Regions from separate parts of the Bacillus cereus group sp. N8 genome, predicted to be linked through region 1. Evidence: riboswitches for the same ligand, from Rfam matches in the RefSeq annotation. Region 1 holds a riboswitch; each other region holds the start of a gene.

Region 1 (4,020 bases):
CTTACATATTTCACGAGATGTTCTGTAATTTCATATTTTAAAAATGGTGTAATAAGATAAACACCGTTAAAGTATTTCATCGCCGTATCGATTAACTCTTGTGAAATACGAATCCCTTCCTCAATAGCCGCCTCTTTCGTTTCATGTCCATCCATTCTTTGTCTTATCTCTTCTGGAAGAGTAATACCAGGCACTTCAAAATGAAGAAAATCTGCATTCCGCTTACTTACTAACGGCATAATCCCAATAAAGATAGGTTGTTCCAAATGCTTTGTCGCTTCATACACTTCCTCAACTAACGCTATATCGTAAATTGGCTGAGTTAAGAAATATTCCGCTCCAGCATCTATTTTCCGTTCCATTCGCTTAACCGCTGCTTTTAAATGTCTTACATGCGGATTAAACGCACCGCCGACAGAAAATCTTGTTGCCGGACCAATTGATTTCCCTAAAATGGAACGCCCATCGTTCATTTCTTTAATCATTTTTATGAGCTCAATAGAGGACAAATCATATACAGAAGTTGCACCTGGGAAATCGCCAACACGCGCTGGATCACCAGTTAAAGCTAGCACTTCCTCCATCCCTAACGCCGATAAACCTAATAAATGAGATTGTAGGCCAATGACGTTATGATCTCTACACGTTAAATGAGTCAATACCGGAATATCATGCTTTGTTAATAACGCACCCATTGCCATATTCGAAACGCGAGGCGATGCTAATGAATTATCTGCTAGAGTAATAGCATCTGCCCCAGCTCTTTTCAGTGCTCTTGCCCCTTCAAAAAAACGCTGCGTGTCTAATGTTTTCGGTGGGTCTAATTCCACTACAACTGTCGTTTGTTTCTTTGCTTTCTCTGCTAGAGTGACGTGAGATTTCGAACGTTTCTCGTGTGTATGAACTACTTTTGGTCTTTGAATCGTGTCCTTTTCTATTACAGGTATAGCATTTGCAATAGCGCGCTTCATACTTTCAATATGTTCTGGAGTAGTACCACAACAACCACCCAATAACCGAATACCTTGCTCAATAAATTTCGGTGTCATCGCTTCAAAATAAGCCGGACTTCCCTCATATACGTAACGTCCCTCCACATAATTCGGGAGACCTGCATTTGGATATGCTGACAAGTAGCCATTTTGAGGAATCGATATCATTTTAAAAGCTTCCGTCATATGAAGTGGTCCTAGTTGGCAGTTCAATCCAACAACATTCGCACCGTAATCTAAAAGCTGTTTTAATATTTCATTTACATCATTTCCATTTTGAGTCGTACCTGCCTCATGTAACGCTAATTGGGCTACAATTGGAATATTCGTTTGTTTTCGTAACACCTTAACAGCATGAAGTAATTCAAATTCATCATAGAAAGTTTCTAATAACAATCCATCAACCTGTTCTTCTAGTAAAGCACCTGCCTGCTCAAGTAACATAAACTCCCTTTCCATATCAGTTGTTGTAACAGCTCCGATATGTTTCATACCACCAATTGTTCCTAAAATTGCATTTCTTTCTGTAACAGATGCTTTCGCAATCTTCACTGCTGCTTTATTAATTTGAACAACTTGATTCTCTAAGCCATACATACGTAATTTCGCTTCATTTGCTCCATACGTATTCGTCTGGATAACATCCGCTCCAGCAGCTACATATTGTTTATGAATCGATATAATTAAGTCTGGATCAGACAAATTCAATTCTTCAAAACTACTTTGTAAACCATGCGAATGTAATAACGTTCCAACCGCACCATCACCTATTACAATTCCTTTTGATAATAAATCTAGTAATTTCACGAATCTCCCTCATTTCTATCAATATAAAAACCCCCTCTTCACTTTGAAGAGGGGGACATAATTGTTCCGCCTCTTATTATGCAAAACATTCGTTTTGCAGGTATTAGCACCGTTTCAAACATTTCGTTTGCAGGTTGCCGGGTTTCACAGGGCCTTTCCCTCCACCGCTCTCAATAAGAGTTGTCTTTATTATTTTATTTATGTAGCTAAAAGGAAATACGTTCCCTTTTTAACAATGTTTGTTAATTTTTTATAAATTTAGCATGCACAAATATAAAAGTCAATGACACTTGCGGAAAAATAAAAATTATTTAAAATAAAGTTGCAATTCAATTAACTTTTGTTGTAAAGTTAAAAACATAATAAAAATTTCATACGAACATTCTTATCTAGAGAGGTAGAGGGACTGGCCCTATGACGCCTCAGCAACCATTAACAATTTGTTAATAAGGTGCTAATTCCAGCAAATTGTGAAAGATTTGACAGATGAGAAGAAGACTCTATTCAATCCGAAAGCCTTCTTCTTAGAAGGCTTTTTTTATTTTATATTCAACTACTCGTTCAATTTAAAAAGGAGGAATTTTCACATGTCAACTATCGAAACAAAACTAGCACAAATCGGAAATCGTAGCGAAACTACAACAGGAACTGTTAATCCACCCGTTTATTTCTCAACCGCTTATCGTCACGAAGGACTTGGTAAATCTACCGGATTTGACTATTCACGAACTGGAAATCCAACTCGTGGTCTTTTAGAACAGGCAATCGCAGATTTAGAATATGGCGAACAAGGTTATGCCTGTAGTTCAGGTATGGCAGCTGTTCTCCTCGTCCTTTCATTATTCCGTTCTGGAGATGAACTTATTGTATCCGAAGATTTATACGGGGGAACGTATCGCTTATTTTCCGAACACGAAAAAAAGTGGAATGTTCGATGTAGATACGTAAATACACAATCTATTAAACAAATTGAGCAAGCTATCTCAACTGAAACGAAGGCTATTTTCATAGAAACTCCGACTAATCCATTAATGCAAGTTACTGATATTGCCGCTGTCGCAACTGTAGCGAAAAGACACGGACTACTTCTTATCGTAGACAATACATTCTACACTCCTTATATACAGCAACCATTAACAGAGGGTGCCGATATCGTACTTCATAGTGCAACGAAGTATTTAGGCGGGCATAACGATGTACTAAGCGGACTTGTCGTGGCAAAAGGAAAAGAACTTTGTGAAGAAATTGCTCATTATCATAATGCCTCCGGTGCTGTCTTAAGCCCATTTGACTCATGGCTATTAATTCGTGGTATGAAAACTTTAGCGCTTCGCATGAGACAACATGAAGAAAATGCGAAAACAATTGTTGCTTATTTAAATGATGAAGACGGTGTGACAGATGTATTTTACCCAGGAAGAGGCGGTATGATTTCGTTTCGTCTTCAAGATGAAACATGGATTAATCCATTCTTACAATCTTTATCCTTAATCACATTTGCTGAAAGTCTTGGTGGTGTAGAAAGTTTAATGACTTATCCAGCAACGCAAACGCATGCTGATATTCCTGAAGAAATTAGAACGGCAAACGGTGTATGTAATCGTCTTCTTCGATTCTCCGTCGGCATTGAAAATAGTAACGATTTAATTCAAGACTTAAAGCAAGCCATTAAACTTGTAAAAGAAGGTGTAAGCATATGAGTTATTCTATCGATACACTCTTACTACACAACCAGTATAAACATGATACTCAAACAGGAGCTGTTAACGTTCCCATTTATAACACATCAACATTTCACCAGTTTGACGTAGATGCTTTCGGGAAATACGACTATAGCCGATCGGGTAATCCAACTCGTGAAGCTCTTGAAGATATCATTGCTTTATTAGAGGGCGGAACAAAAGGATTCGCATTTGCATCAGGAATTGCAGCGATTTCCACTGCATTTCTCCTTCTTTCACAAGGTGATCACGTACTCATTTCAGAAGACGTATACGGAGGCACTTACCGAATTATAACTGAAGTACTCTCTCGTTACGGTGTTTCACATACATTTGTAGATATGACAAATATGGAAGAAGTAAAAGAAAACATTAAACCAAATACGAAGCTATTTTATGTAGAAACACCTTCTAATCCACTTTTAAAAGTGACAGATATTCGTGCTGTTTCTAAGCTTGCAAAATCTATTGGTGCTCTTACTTTTGTTGATAATACATTT
Region 2 (4,020 bases), on a different contig from region 1:
CTTGCCATTAATCTTTACATTTTCTTTAGCTATACCTTCTTTTTTAAATCCTACTTTTTCTAATACACGTATAGATGCTATATTGTCAGGCACAGCTCCTGCTTCAATTCTATGTAGTTTCAATTCTCTAAAAGCAAAGTCTACAACAAGTTGAAGAGCCTCTGTTGTATAGCCCCTTGAATTATGCTCCCTATCTAAGGTAAATCCCGTATAACAGCCTTGGAAGGGATCCCTAGTAATTTGAGTTAATGAAATGTCTCCGATAAGTTTATCAGTTTCTTTTAAAAAGATTCCAAAAGCGTATACTTGGTTTTCATCTTTCTTTTTTAATGCCCGTTCAATGCGTATTTTTTGATGTTCTTCTGTATAAAAGACTTCTGGGAGTAATGGACAAACTCGTTGAAAAAATTCGCGATTTCTAGTATGTAAGTTAGCTAACTCGCTCGCGTCAGAAATTTTGTAAAGTCGAAGATATATTTGCTGTCCTACTAGTTTCATAAAAAACCTCCGATATCCTTTTAATACAATTTTATTCTCGTCAAATCTTATAAATTCCTTTTGTATATTATATTCATGTTAGGTTAACATAATGTCTCATTATCGGTAGCAAAAAAAAGGCGAATCCCTACTTTCAAAAGGAATTCGCCTTTTTCTTTTTCTATAACTCTATTCATCTTTTTATAAATTCCTATCCTGGCGTGGTTTCAAGGTTCTTGTTTGTTACTGAATGAGTCGAAAAACTGTATGAAATCTTGCATACTCTTAGCGTGGTTATTTTCCAAAATGCTGGCGGTATCCCATTTATAGGTTATGAGGAATGGTTTTTTTGTACTATTATCTATTCTTGAATATATTTTATTCTTTGAATTTATCAGGTTTTTCAACTCTAAATGATTTCACCTCACCGCACTCTAAACAAAATGTTGTTAACAGTTTAGAACGCTTTCCCCCTGAAAAGAACCTACTAGGTTCATCGTCCAAACATACGCATGATAAGCACTTCCAACTCGTCCCTCTTTAAAGTTAGTAGAACCACAATTCTCGCATCTTTTATTTTTCATGTTATTTATTCCTCTTTTGGTTCGTATTTATTTTGATGTGTTTTTACAATAGAAGCAAGGCAAATTGGTTATAAATGATGTTTTCGACATGATACAACATACCCCTTTATATATCCCAAAGTAAAACAACATAATACTCCTATAATTCTCTATAACAATATGGTTTTTTATATATCATTTAATGCGTATCGGAAAAATAAGTATTAAATGATTGATTTTTATTATTCTGATGATTATAATAAATAAAAATCAAACAATTCTTATGTTGAGAAGTGGAGGGACGGGCCCTATGAAACTTCGGCAACCTCGTTTTAGACGAAAGGTGCCAAATCCTGCAGGTGAAGAAACACCTGAAAGATAAGAGCGGTTCACTTAGTCAAGAAGGCTACTCTTATTTCGATAAGAGTAGCTTTTTTTATGGCTAAAAGGTAGAGGGGGAATATGTAGTGGAGTATGGTTTTTGGTTACCGATTTTTGGGGGATGGCTTCGAAATGTAGATGATGAATCTATGCCGCCTACGTTTGAGTATGCAAAACAAACAGCGCAAGCGGCAGAACAATTAGGTTTTTCAACAACTCTTATTGCAGAATTAAACTTAAATGATATAAAAGGTGTTTCAGCACCAAGTTTAGAAGCATGGACAACTGCGGCAGCACTTGCTGCAGTAACGGATCGATTAGAGATTATGACAGCTGTAAGACCTGGCTTCCATAATCCAGCAGTTACAGCGAAAATGGCAGCGAATATCGATCAATTAAGTAATGGTCGTTTTACATTAAATGTGGTTTCAGCATGGTGGGAAGAAGAAGCGAGACAGTATGGTGGGGTATTTACCGCACATGATGAAAGGTATAATCGCACAGAGGAATTTGTAACAGTTTTGAAGGAGCTTTGGAAAGAAGAAGCGTTTTCTTATAAAGGGAACTTTTATGAGCTTCATAATACACATTTAAGTCCAAAACCTGTGCAGAAACAAGGAATTAAGATCTATGCAGGTGGTGAGAGTGAGCGAGGAAAAGAGGTAATTGTAAACCACGCGGATGCATATGTGATGCATGGAGGAACAGTGGAAGAGGTGTCTGTGAAAATAGAAGATATGAAGAATCGTAGAAAGAAAGTAACAGAGGAGCCATTGCAGTCATTCGGACTCGCGGCTTACGTCATTTGTCGTGATACAGAAGAAGAGGCATTAGAAGAATGGAGACGCATAACGGACGTGAAAGATGATGCTTTAGGTTATGCGGGTTACCAAGATTTTATTAGTAAATCGCATTTGGAACAGCAAGTGAAGCTAAATGATTATTCTGTATCCAATCGTGGGTTACGTCCTAATCTAATCGGAACACCAGCACAAATTGCAGAAAGGATACTCGCTTTTGAAAAAGTAGGTGTTACGTTATTACTTTTACAATTTTCTCCACAGCTTGAAGAGATGAAACGATTTTCTGAAAAAGTGATGCCATTAGTTGAGTTGAAAAGAAAGGAATTGATTACAAATGAGTAAAATTTACATATTACATGAGAATAAGGAATGGACGGATCATTTGGTGAAAAGGTTGGAAGAACTGGAGTTACCGTATGAGGAATGGTTTTTAGATGAGGGAACACTTTCGTTAGAAAAAGAACCTCCCCAAGGTGTTTTTTATAGCCGCATGAGTGCTTCTTCACATACGAGAGGGCATCGATATGCACCTGAGTTGACTGAAGGAGTCCTTGCTTGGTTAGAGGGATACGGGCGAACAGTATTTAATGGATCTCGTGCATTACGTCTTGAAGTAAGTAAATTGAATCAATATGCAGCATTAAGAAATTTTGGCATACAAGTGCCGAAAACGATTGGTGCTGTTGGCCGTGATAATATAGTAAAAGCAGCAAAGGAGTTAGGGGAAGTACCGCTCATTACAAAGCATAACCGTGCAGGTAAAGGCCTTGGTGTTCAACTTTTTCATTCTATTGATGCTTTAGAACAATATTTGGATGGTCCGACGTTTGAAGAACCTATTGATGGAATTACTTTAATACAGCAGTATATTGAAGCGCCAGAACCATATATTACACGTTGTGAGTTTGTAGGTGGTCAGTTTGTATATGCAGTTAAAGTAGATACATCAGAAGGATTTGAGCTTTGTCCAGCAGATGCGTGCTCTATTCATGATGCTTTTTGCCCAGTAGGAGAAGAGAATAAGAAAGAGTCGTCAACAAAATTTGAAATTATATCGGACTTCCAAGAGCCAATCATTGAACACTACAAAGAATTTTTGAAAGAAAATGAAATTACCGTTGCTGGTATTGAATTTATTCGCAGTTCGGATGGAACAATTTATACGTATGATATTAATACAAACACAAACTATAATTCTGACGCAGAGTCTGTAGCTAATCAATTTGGTATGTTTGAGCTTGCTAAATTCCTTGGAATAGAATTAGAAAAACAAGTAGAGTCAGTTAAATAATGTTGATTAAAAAATAAGGTTCTGGTGCAAACCTTTGCTAAATTAATAGTATCAGTATGTCCAAGTTTAAGAGAGTACTTACAAGGCTTTTAGAGTTTTTGCACCAGCAAGAAAAGTATCAGTTTATATTAAAAAACAGCCCAAGTTCGAATAAGAAATTTGGGCTGTTTGTATGTTGTATTTTCTTTCCTAGCACTACTCCATCGAATCAAGATAAAAGAACGAGTGATTCCATTGTATGGTTATGTGCAAAACATAAACTAGTAGAAGTTTTGTATTTTTTTTATCCTACGTATCCCACCCTGCACGAAAAAATATTTCTCAACATTTTATTTGTTGAAAAAGATTGAATATTCTCTATAAAGAGAATATTATGTTTCTATCGGCAAAAAAAACGATAATTCGCAGACACTGGGGAGGAAATGCATTGAAAAAGAATAAGAAGTTAAAACCGTTATCAGTTTTAGCAACAGCGGCAGTACTAAGTAGTAGTTTTGCTTTTGGA
Region 3 (4,020 bases), 200 kb from region 1:
ACGCCATCCGGCCATATTAAAAGTTTTTGATAATGTGTAAATTTCAATTCCTGTATCTTTGGCGCCGTCTGCTTGCAAGAAACTAACTGGTTTTTGACCATCAAATCCAATAGCACCGTAAGCAAAATCGTGAACAACTAATATATTATGTTTATTAGCAAAATGAATGGTTTCATCAAAGAAATCTTTTGATGCAGTAGCACCAGTAGGATTGTTTGGATAGTTTAAAAACATTAACTTTGCTTGTTTCGCAATAGAGTCATCAATTTTTGTATAATCCGGTAAAAAGTTATTTTCTGCAATAAGCGGTATTGTTTCAAATTGTGCTTTTGCTAAAGCAACTCCGGATAAATAATCTGGATAGCCTGGATCTGGAACGAGAATAGTATCACCAGGGTTTGTAAAACAAATTGGTAATTCTACTAATCCAGCTTTTCCACCAAACAAAATAGCAACTTCCGTTTTTGGATTTACTACTACACCATATTCACGTTGATAGAATGTTGCCACGGCTTCTTTTAAACTTTCATGTCCGCGAAATGGCGGATATTTATGATGAATAGTCTTTTCTGCAGCATCTTGTAAAGCTTTTACGATATGCTGCGGTGTTGGTTGATCTGGATTACCTTGACCTAGATTAATAACATCGTGACCAGCTGCAACGACTTTGTTAACTTTTGCAACAAGTGAAGCGAAAAATTGTGTTGGCAATGATGTTACTATCTCAGAAGGTTGAAATAATTTCATACTTTCCACCTCTTTTGAAAGTTGTTACAATTCTAGTGACAAATGATATAATCTTTCCAGTATTTTGTAAAGAAAAAAATTAAGAATGGGGCTGACAAAATGAAAGTCGCATGTATTCAAATGGATATTGTCTTTGGAGATGTAGAAAAAAATATTGAGAATGCTAAAAATAAAATAAGTGAAGCGATGAAGGAAAGGCCAGATGTTATCGTCTTACCAGAACTATGGACAACAGGATATGATCTAACGAGACTTTCTGAAATTGCAGATAGGGATGGAGTAGAAACGAAAGAAAAGTTGAAAGAATGGTCGAAACAATATGGTGTACATATTGTTGGTGGTTCCATAGCGAAGCAAACAGAGCAAGGTGTTACAAATACAATGTATGTTGTAACTAATAAAGGTCAGCTAGTCAATGAATATAGTAAAGTGCATTTATTTCAGCTTATGGATGAACATAAATATTTAATCGCTGGAAATAGTACAGGCGAATTTAAGTTAGATGATGTCGACTGCGCTGGCACCATTTGTTATGATATTCGTTTTCCAGAGTGGATGCGCGTTCATACTGCTAAAGGTGCAAAAGTTTTATTTGTTGTAGCAGAATGGCCATTAGTTCGTTTAGCGCATTGGCGCTTGCTATTGCAAGCAAGAGCAGTTGAAAATCAGTGTTATGTTGTTGCATGTAATAGGGCAGGAAAGGATCCGAATAATGAGTTTGCAGGTCATTCTCTAATTGTAGATCCTTGGGGTGAAGTTGTAGTAGAGGCAAATGAAGAGGAATCCATTTTATTTGGAGAAATTACATTCGAGAAGATTAAAGAGGTACGTAAAGGAATTCCAGTTTTTGCAGATCGACGTCCAGAATTATACAAATAAAATGTTGACAAGTGATTTTTATTCTTGGTATAGTCTTCAACATAAAGTTAAAAATTCTAAAAAATTATACAACTCTTATCAAGAGCAGGTGGAGGGATTTGGCCCGATGAAGCCCAGCAACCGACCGTAATACCATTGTGAAATGGGGCGTTTATGACGCCAAAAGGCACGGTGCTAATTCCAACAGAAGGTTTACTTTCTGGCAGATAAGAGGGGAGAAGATAAACTTCAAACCTCTTTCTTTGTGGAAAGGGGTTTTTCTATTTTAGAAAAACCTCTGAATGAAAAGGAGGAGAAGACGATGGGATATTATTCATTAACTGAAACAACAGCTATACAATATGCGAAGGAACACGGTTATTTTGAAAAGAAAGCAAATGTAGTTTGTCATGAAATTGGAGATGGAAATTTAAATTACGTGTTCAAATTAGATGATGGAGAGAAGTCTATTATAATAAAACAAGCACTGCCATATGCGAAAGTCGTTGGTGAGAGCTGGCCACTGTCTATAAAAAGAGCGACGATTGAAAGTAAAGCATTACAAATTTTCGCGAAGTATGTGCCGGAATATGTGCCGGTAGTGTACAGTCATGATGAAGAGTTAGCAATAACAGTCATAGAAGACTTATCAAGGCTAACAATTACAAGAAAAGGATTAATAGATGGAGAAGGATATCCACTTTTATCCCAACATATTGGTCGTTTTCTAGCACATGTGTTGTTTTATACTTCAGATTTCGGTTTACAGTCAGAAGAGAAAAGGGTACTAGAAGGTACATTTGTAAACCCAGACCTTAGCAAAATTACAGAAGATTTAGTGTTTACAGATCCGTTTAGTCATTATGATACAAATGATTATGAACCAGAGTTACAACTAGTGGTTGATGAACTATGGAGTGATAAAACTTTAAAATTAAAAGTAGCACAGTATAAGTATAAGTTTTTGACGAGAAAAGAGGCTCTCATACACGGAGATTTACATACTGGTAGTATATTTTCATCACCTTCTGAAACGAAAGTAATTGATCCAGAGTTTGCAACGTACGGTCCATTTGGATTTGATATCGGTCAATTTGTTGCAAATTTATTATTAAATGCTTTATCAAGAGAAGAAGAGCAGAGAAATATACTATTTTTCCATATAGAGAAGACATGGAGTTATTTTGTAGAAGCTTTTACGAGGTTATGGATTGGAGAAGGGGTAGAAGCATATACGAAAGAAAAACAATGGTTACCAATTATTTTGCAAAATATCTTTACTGATGCCGTCGGGTTTGCCGGATGTGAACTGATTCGTAGAACAATTGGCTTAGCTCATGTAGCTGATTTAGATGAAATAGCAAATAAAGAAAAAAGAATTCAAGCTAAGAAGCAAGCTCTATACTTAGGAAAAGAACTAATAAAATATGAATCTAAGAGTGCTGATATTCAACTCTTCCGAACACTATTTCAACAGACAGTTTCTGGAGGGGTAAAAGCATGAGTACAATTGTTACTGTTCCGAGATCTGTAAGTTGGAAAGGCGATGCCATTGCGGTATTAAACCAAACAAAACTACCGCATATTACTGAGTTTAAAACATTAACGACTATTGAAGAGGTATGGAAAAGCATTGTTATGTTAGAAGTACGCGGGGCACCTGCAATTGGAATTGTAGCTGCGTTTGGTTTGGCGCTTGCGGCAAAGAAATACGATGCTATAAATATCGATGAGTTTCAAAAGAAGTTTAATAGAGATTGTAACTATTTAGGAACATCACGCCCGACAGCAGTCAATTTATTTTGGGCAATCGATCGTATGAGAGAATCTATTCGAGAGATTACTACAATAAAAGAAGCTCAAAAAATATTAGAAGAAGAAGCGCTTCGCATTCAGCAAGAGGATGAAATAGTGTGCCGAAATATTGGAGAACATGGTTTAACGTGTTTTAAAGACGGTGATAAAATTTTAACAATTTGTAATGCAGGGAGTATCGCGACTGCTAGATATGGTACTGCATTAGCACCGTTTTATATTGGGAAAGAGAAAGGTGTACATTTACATGCGTATGCATGTGAAACAAGACCAGTTTTACAGGGGGGACGTTTAACGACTTGGGAGTTGAAACAAGCGGAAATTGATGTAACGCTTATTACAGATAATACGGCAGCTCATGCAATTCGTACGAAAGAAATTGATGCGATTATCGTAGGAGCAGATCGAATCGTTGAAAATGGTGATACTGCGAATAAAATAGGAACATTGAATTTAGCTATATTAGCAAAGTATTTCGGTATCCCATTTTACGTTGCAGCGCCGTTATCTACATTTGATATTACGAAACAAACAGGCGCTGAAATTGTTATTGAAGAAAGAGATGAAACAGAAGTTACGAAAATTTTTGGGAAACAAGTA
Region 4 (4,020 bases), on a different contig from region 1:
CACATCGAAGAGGGGGTTACCACAAGTATGAAAAGAATAGGACTTGCATGGCAAATTTTAATAGGACTTGCGCTTGGTATTGCAGTTGGGGCTATTTTCTTTGGCAATCCAGAAGTGGTGAAGTACTTACAACCAATTGGTGATATTTTCATCCGATTAATTAAGATGATTGTTGTACCGATTGTTGTAGCGAGTATTGTTGTTGGGGTTGCTGGTGTTGGCGATGTTAAGAAGTTAGGCCGACTAGGCGGAAAAACAATTATTTACTTTGAAATTATTACAACGATTGCAATTGCTGTTGGTCTATTAATAGCAAACATTTTCCAACCTGGAAAAGGCGTTGATATGGATAAGTTAACAAAAACAGATATTTCTAAATATACACATACGACAGAGCAAGTACAAAGTCATTCGTTCGCGGATACGTTTGTAAATATTGTTCCGACGAACATTATGAAATCATTAGCTGAAGGTGATATGCTTGCTATTATCTTCTTCTCAGTATTATTTGGTTTAGGTGTAGCAGCAATTGGTGAGCGTGGCAAACCAGTTCTGCAATTTTTCCAAGGTGTAGCAGATGCAATGTTTTATGTAACGAACCAAGTTATGAAGTTTGCGCCATTTGGTGTATTCGCATTAATTGGTGTTACAGTTTCTACATTCGGATTAGCTTCATTAATTCCATTAGGGAAATTACTCATTGTAGTATACGGAGCAATGATATTCTTCGTTGTGGTCGTATTAGGACTTACAGCGAAAATATTCGGTATTAACATTTTCCAATTCTTTAAAATTTTAAAAGACGAGCTGATCTTAGCGTATTCTACAGCAAGTTCAGAAACGGTTTTACCGAAAATTATGGAGAAAATGGAGAAATTCGGTTGCCCGAAAGCAATTACATCTTTCGTTATTCCAACAGGTTATTCATTTAACTTAGATGGATCAACGTTATATCAAGCAATTGCGGCAATTTTCTTAGCGCAAATGTACGGTATTGAATTATCCATTACACAACAAATTACGTTATTACTTGTATTAATGGTTACATCAAAAGGTATCGCGGGTGTACCGGGCGTATCATTCGTTGTATTATTAGCAACACTTGGTACAGTAGGTATTCCAGCTGAAGGTTTAGCGTTTATTGCAGGTATTGACCGTATTCTAGATATGGCCCGTACGGCAGTTAACGTTGTAGGTAACTCTTTAGCGGCTGTAGTTATGTCTAAGTGGGAAGGTCAATATGACGCTGAAAAAGGACAAGCCTATTTAAAAGAGATATCTGAAAAGGGTCAAGCGGCTTAATTATGATTTGAAAAGCTCTCACATATTATGTGAGAGCTTTTCTGTATGTAGAAGAGGAGCGAAAGTTATGAAACGTAAGTACGGTGATGGTTCTACGTGGAAGCGATTAATAGAGAAGACATACACAGTAAAACGAGTTGAAGCAGGTATGTTAGGAATATTGGATATAAAAAAGGTGAGAGAGCCTAGTTATAAAGAATACAATAGTAAAGAGATTTGCATTGCAGGTGATGGGTATACATGGATGCAATATTTTATAAGCGACAAAAACTTTGCAATTACAGCTATGTTAGACAATCAAAAACAATTAGTGCAATATTATATCGATGTGACGAAAGAATTTAAAATTGACGATCGTGGTTTGCCTTATTTTGATGATTTATACTTAGATGTAGTATTGTTACCGAGCGGTGAGATTTATGTATTGGATGAAGATGAGTTAGAGGATGCCTATAATATAGGTGATGTTACTAAGGAAGAATATGAATTAGCATGGCGTATAACAAAATGGATTGTAGCAACGATAAAAAATGAAGAATTTTCTTGGATTTCAATATTAGATAAAGAAATCGAAAAGTTAAAATGATTGTTGTATTCAAATTTTTGCATAATTACCAAAAAAATCTATACAAAAAATAATTGACTTTTGTTTTGTAAGCGAGTAAAGTTAGGGAAGAAATTATTATTAAAAAATAAATATGAAACCTTCTTATAAAGAGAGGCGGAGGGACTGGCCCTACGATGCCTCGGCAGCGGACTCGATTTCAGAGTGCTGTGCCAAATCCAGCAAGCATGTGCTTGAAAGATGAGAAGAGCGTTTCTTATAGATGTATAAGACCTCTTCTCATTGGAAGAGGTCTTTTGTTATTCATTAGAAAAAGGTTGAAACTAGGGAGAGATGGTACTTTGAAAGAAACGAGAGGAAATGGTTTGGCTTTATTACCACTTGGGATATTTTTGGCGCTATTTATTGGTTCTGGAATTATTACAGGTGATTTCTATAAATTGCCGATACTTGTAGCAATTTCAATTGCTGTAGGGGTCGCTTTAGTGATGAATCGTAAAGAAAGCTTTAATGCGAAAGTAGAACGATTTGCTAAAGGTGCAGGAAATCCGGATATTATGATTATGGTATTAATTTTTGTACTTGCAGGGGCGTTTTCTGAAACAGCAAAAGGAATGGGCGGAGTTGATTCAACTGTTAATTTAGCGTTATCTATTTTGCCACCAGGATTTATCGTTGCTGGAATTTTTGTTATAGGGGCATTTATTTCATTAGCGATGGGAACTTCAATGGGAACAATTGCAGCACTAGCACCAATTGCTGTAGGGATTAGTGGGCAAACTGATATCTCAATTGCACTTGCGATGGCTACTGTTGTGGGCGGAGCGATGTTTGGTGATAATTTATCATTTATTTCAGATACAACAATTGCTGCTGTTCGTTCACAAGGAACAGAAATGAAAGATAAGTTTAAAACGAACTTTTTAATTGTATTGCCAGCTGCTATTATTACAATTGTACTATTAGTAATAATTACTTTAGGAAGTGATACACAAGTTAAAGCCCATAGTTTCGACTGGATAAAGATTTTACCGTATGCAGGAGTACTTATTACGGCGTTACTTGGTTGGAATGTACTTATTGTGTTAACTGGTGGAACTGTATTATCAGGTGTTATAGGGCTTATAGATGGAAGTTACACGTTAGAAAGTTTCTTTAAAAGTGTAACGACTGGCATGGGCAGTATGATGGAGCTAGTATTACTTGCTATATTAATCGGTGGTATGGTTGAACTGATCCAATATAATGGTGGTATTCAATATTTAATGAATCTTTTAACGCGTAATATTCGTTCGAAAAAAGGAGCAGAGTTCGGTATTGCTGGTTTAGTGAGTATGACGAATATGTGTACAGCGAATAATACGATTTCGATTATTTTTACGGGTCCTCTTGCGAAGAACATTGCGGATCAATATGAAATTGATCCACGTAAATCAGCGAGTGTACTAGATCTTTTCTCTTGCTGTATACAAGGGTTAATCCCATATGGTGCTCAAATGTTAACTGCGGCAGGATTTGCTGCGTTATCTCCGGTTGAATTGTTACCATATGCATTTTATCCGATCTTAGTTGGAGTATGTGGAATCATTTCTATATTAATTGGTTTCCCGAGATTTTCTAAAGTGGCGGAAAAAAAAGAGTATCATAAAACAGCATGATTAAATATGGATGTTATTCGTAGTAACAGAAGCCGTACAGAGAATATTCTCTGTACGGCTTTTTATGTGTGATAAAAGAGGGAATTATCCTATCCTACCTTCTGTTTTTACAAAAGGCTGAATTTAACTCAGTCTTAAGTCTGAGTTAAAAACGGTTCTTAAGCTCGTTATGAAAAAAAGAAAAAATAGTTAAGATAAGAGTATCAAATCGAAGGGAGGCAAGCACAAGATGAAACAATTTCTAGCGTTTATCGCGGCCGGTATTTTGGCTTTAATTGCTCTTGGTAGTCTTGCTGGTATTGTAGGATTCGCAATCGGAGCAGGAGTTGTGTACTGGAGCTATAAATCATTTGTGCGAGCACAATCATTTTTTGGAAAGTTAGCTTGGGGTATTGTTGGTTTAATCGGTTTGTCCATTGCACTTTCTCATTCCCCAGCATTAATCGGTATCGCAGCATTAGTAGTTTTATACTACGGATACCGTGAGTGGAAAAA

The links. A riboswitch is a leader RNA that binds a small molecule or an ion and turns the genes downstream of it on or off. The one in region 1 is predicted to bind S-adenosylmethionine.
Positions count from the first base shown of each region.
Region 2: it holds a riboswitch for S-adenosylmethionine, as region 1 does, so the genes downstream of both, JDS80_RS23585 (LLM class flavin-dependent oxidoreductase) here and JDS80_RS01320 (bifunctional homocysteine S-methyltransferase/methylenetetrahydrofolate reductase) in region 1, are expected to answer to the same signal.
Region 3: it holds a riboswitch for S-adenosylmethionine, as region 1 does, so the genes downstream of both, mtnK (S-methyl-5-thioribose kinase) here and JDS80_RS01320 (bifunctional homocysteine S-methyltransferase/methylenetetrahydrofolate reductase) in region 1, are expected to answer to the same signal.
Region 4: it holds a riboswitch for S-adenosylmethionine, as region 1 does, so the genes downstream of both, JDS80_RS06080 (Na+/H+ antiporter NhaC family protein) here and JDS80_RS01320 (bifunctional homocysteine S-methyltransferase/methylenetetrahydrofolate reductase) in region 1, are expected to answer to the same signal.

Region 1 covers NZ_JAEHBK010000001.1:253,228-257,247, reverse strand. The annotation lists gene JDS80_RS01320 (bifunctional homocysteine S-methyltransferase/methylenetetrahydrofolate reductase) at 1-1,799, opposite strand, end outside; SAM riboswitch class I at 1,870-1,979, opposite strand; SAM riboswitch class I at 2,182-2,292, shown strand; gene metI (cystathionine gamma-synthase/O-acetylhomoserine thiolyase) at 2,387-3,499, shown strand; gene metC (cystathionine beta-lyase) at 3,496-4,020, shown strand, end outside.
Region 2 covers NZ_JAEHBK010000023.1:32,977-36,996, reverse strand. The annotation lists gene JDS80_RS23595 (GNAT family N-acetyltransferase) at 1-498, opposite strand, end outside; partial or broken gene JDS80_RS23590 (hypothetical protein) at 856-1,061, opposite strand; SAM riboswitch class I at 1,319-1,425, shown strand; gene JDS80_RS23585 (LLM class flavin-dependent oxidoreductase) at 1,508-2,566, shown strand; gene JDS80_RS23580 (ATP-grasp domain-containing protein) at 2,559-3,515, shown strand; gene JDS80_RS23575 (immune inhibitor A domain-containing protein) at 3,943-4,020, shown strand, end outside.
Region 3 covers NZ_JAEHBK010000001.1:449,213-453,232, forward strand. The annotation lists gene JDS80_RS02450 (pyridoxal phosphate-dependent aminotransferase) at 1-747, opposite strand, end outside; gene JDS80_RS02455 (carbon-nitrogen family hydrolase) at 847-1,626, shown strand; SAM riboswitch class I at 1,699-1,839, shown strand; gene mtnK (S-methyl-5-thioribose kinase) at 1,928-3,109, shown strand; gene mtnA (S-methyl-5-thioribose-1-phosphate isomerase) at 3,106-4,020, shown strand, end outside.
Region 4 covers NZ_JAEHBK010000002.1:384,535-388,554, reverse strand. The annotation lists gene gltP (glutamate/aspartate:proton symporter GltP) at 28-1,302, shown strand; gene JDS80_RS06085 (ribonuclease FAU-1 family protein) at 1,370-1,888, shown strand; SAM riboswitch class I at 2,009-2,114, shown strand; gene JDS80_RS06080 (Na+/H+ antiporter NhaC family protein) at 2,209-3,525, shown strand; gene JDS80_RS06075 (lmo0954 family membrane protein) at 3,755-4,020, shown strand, end outside.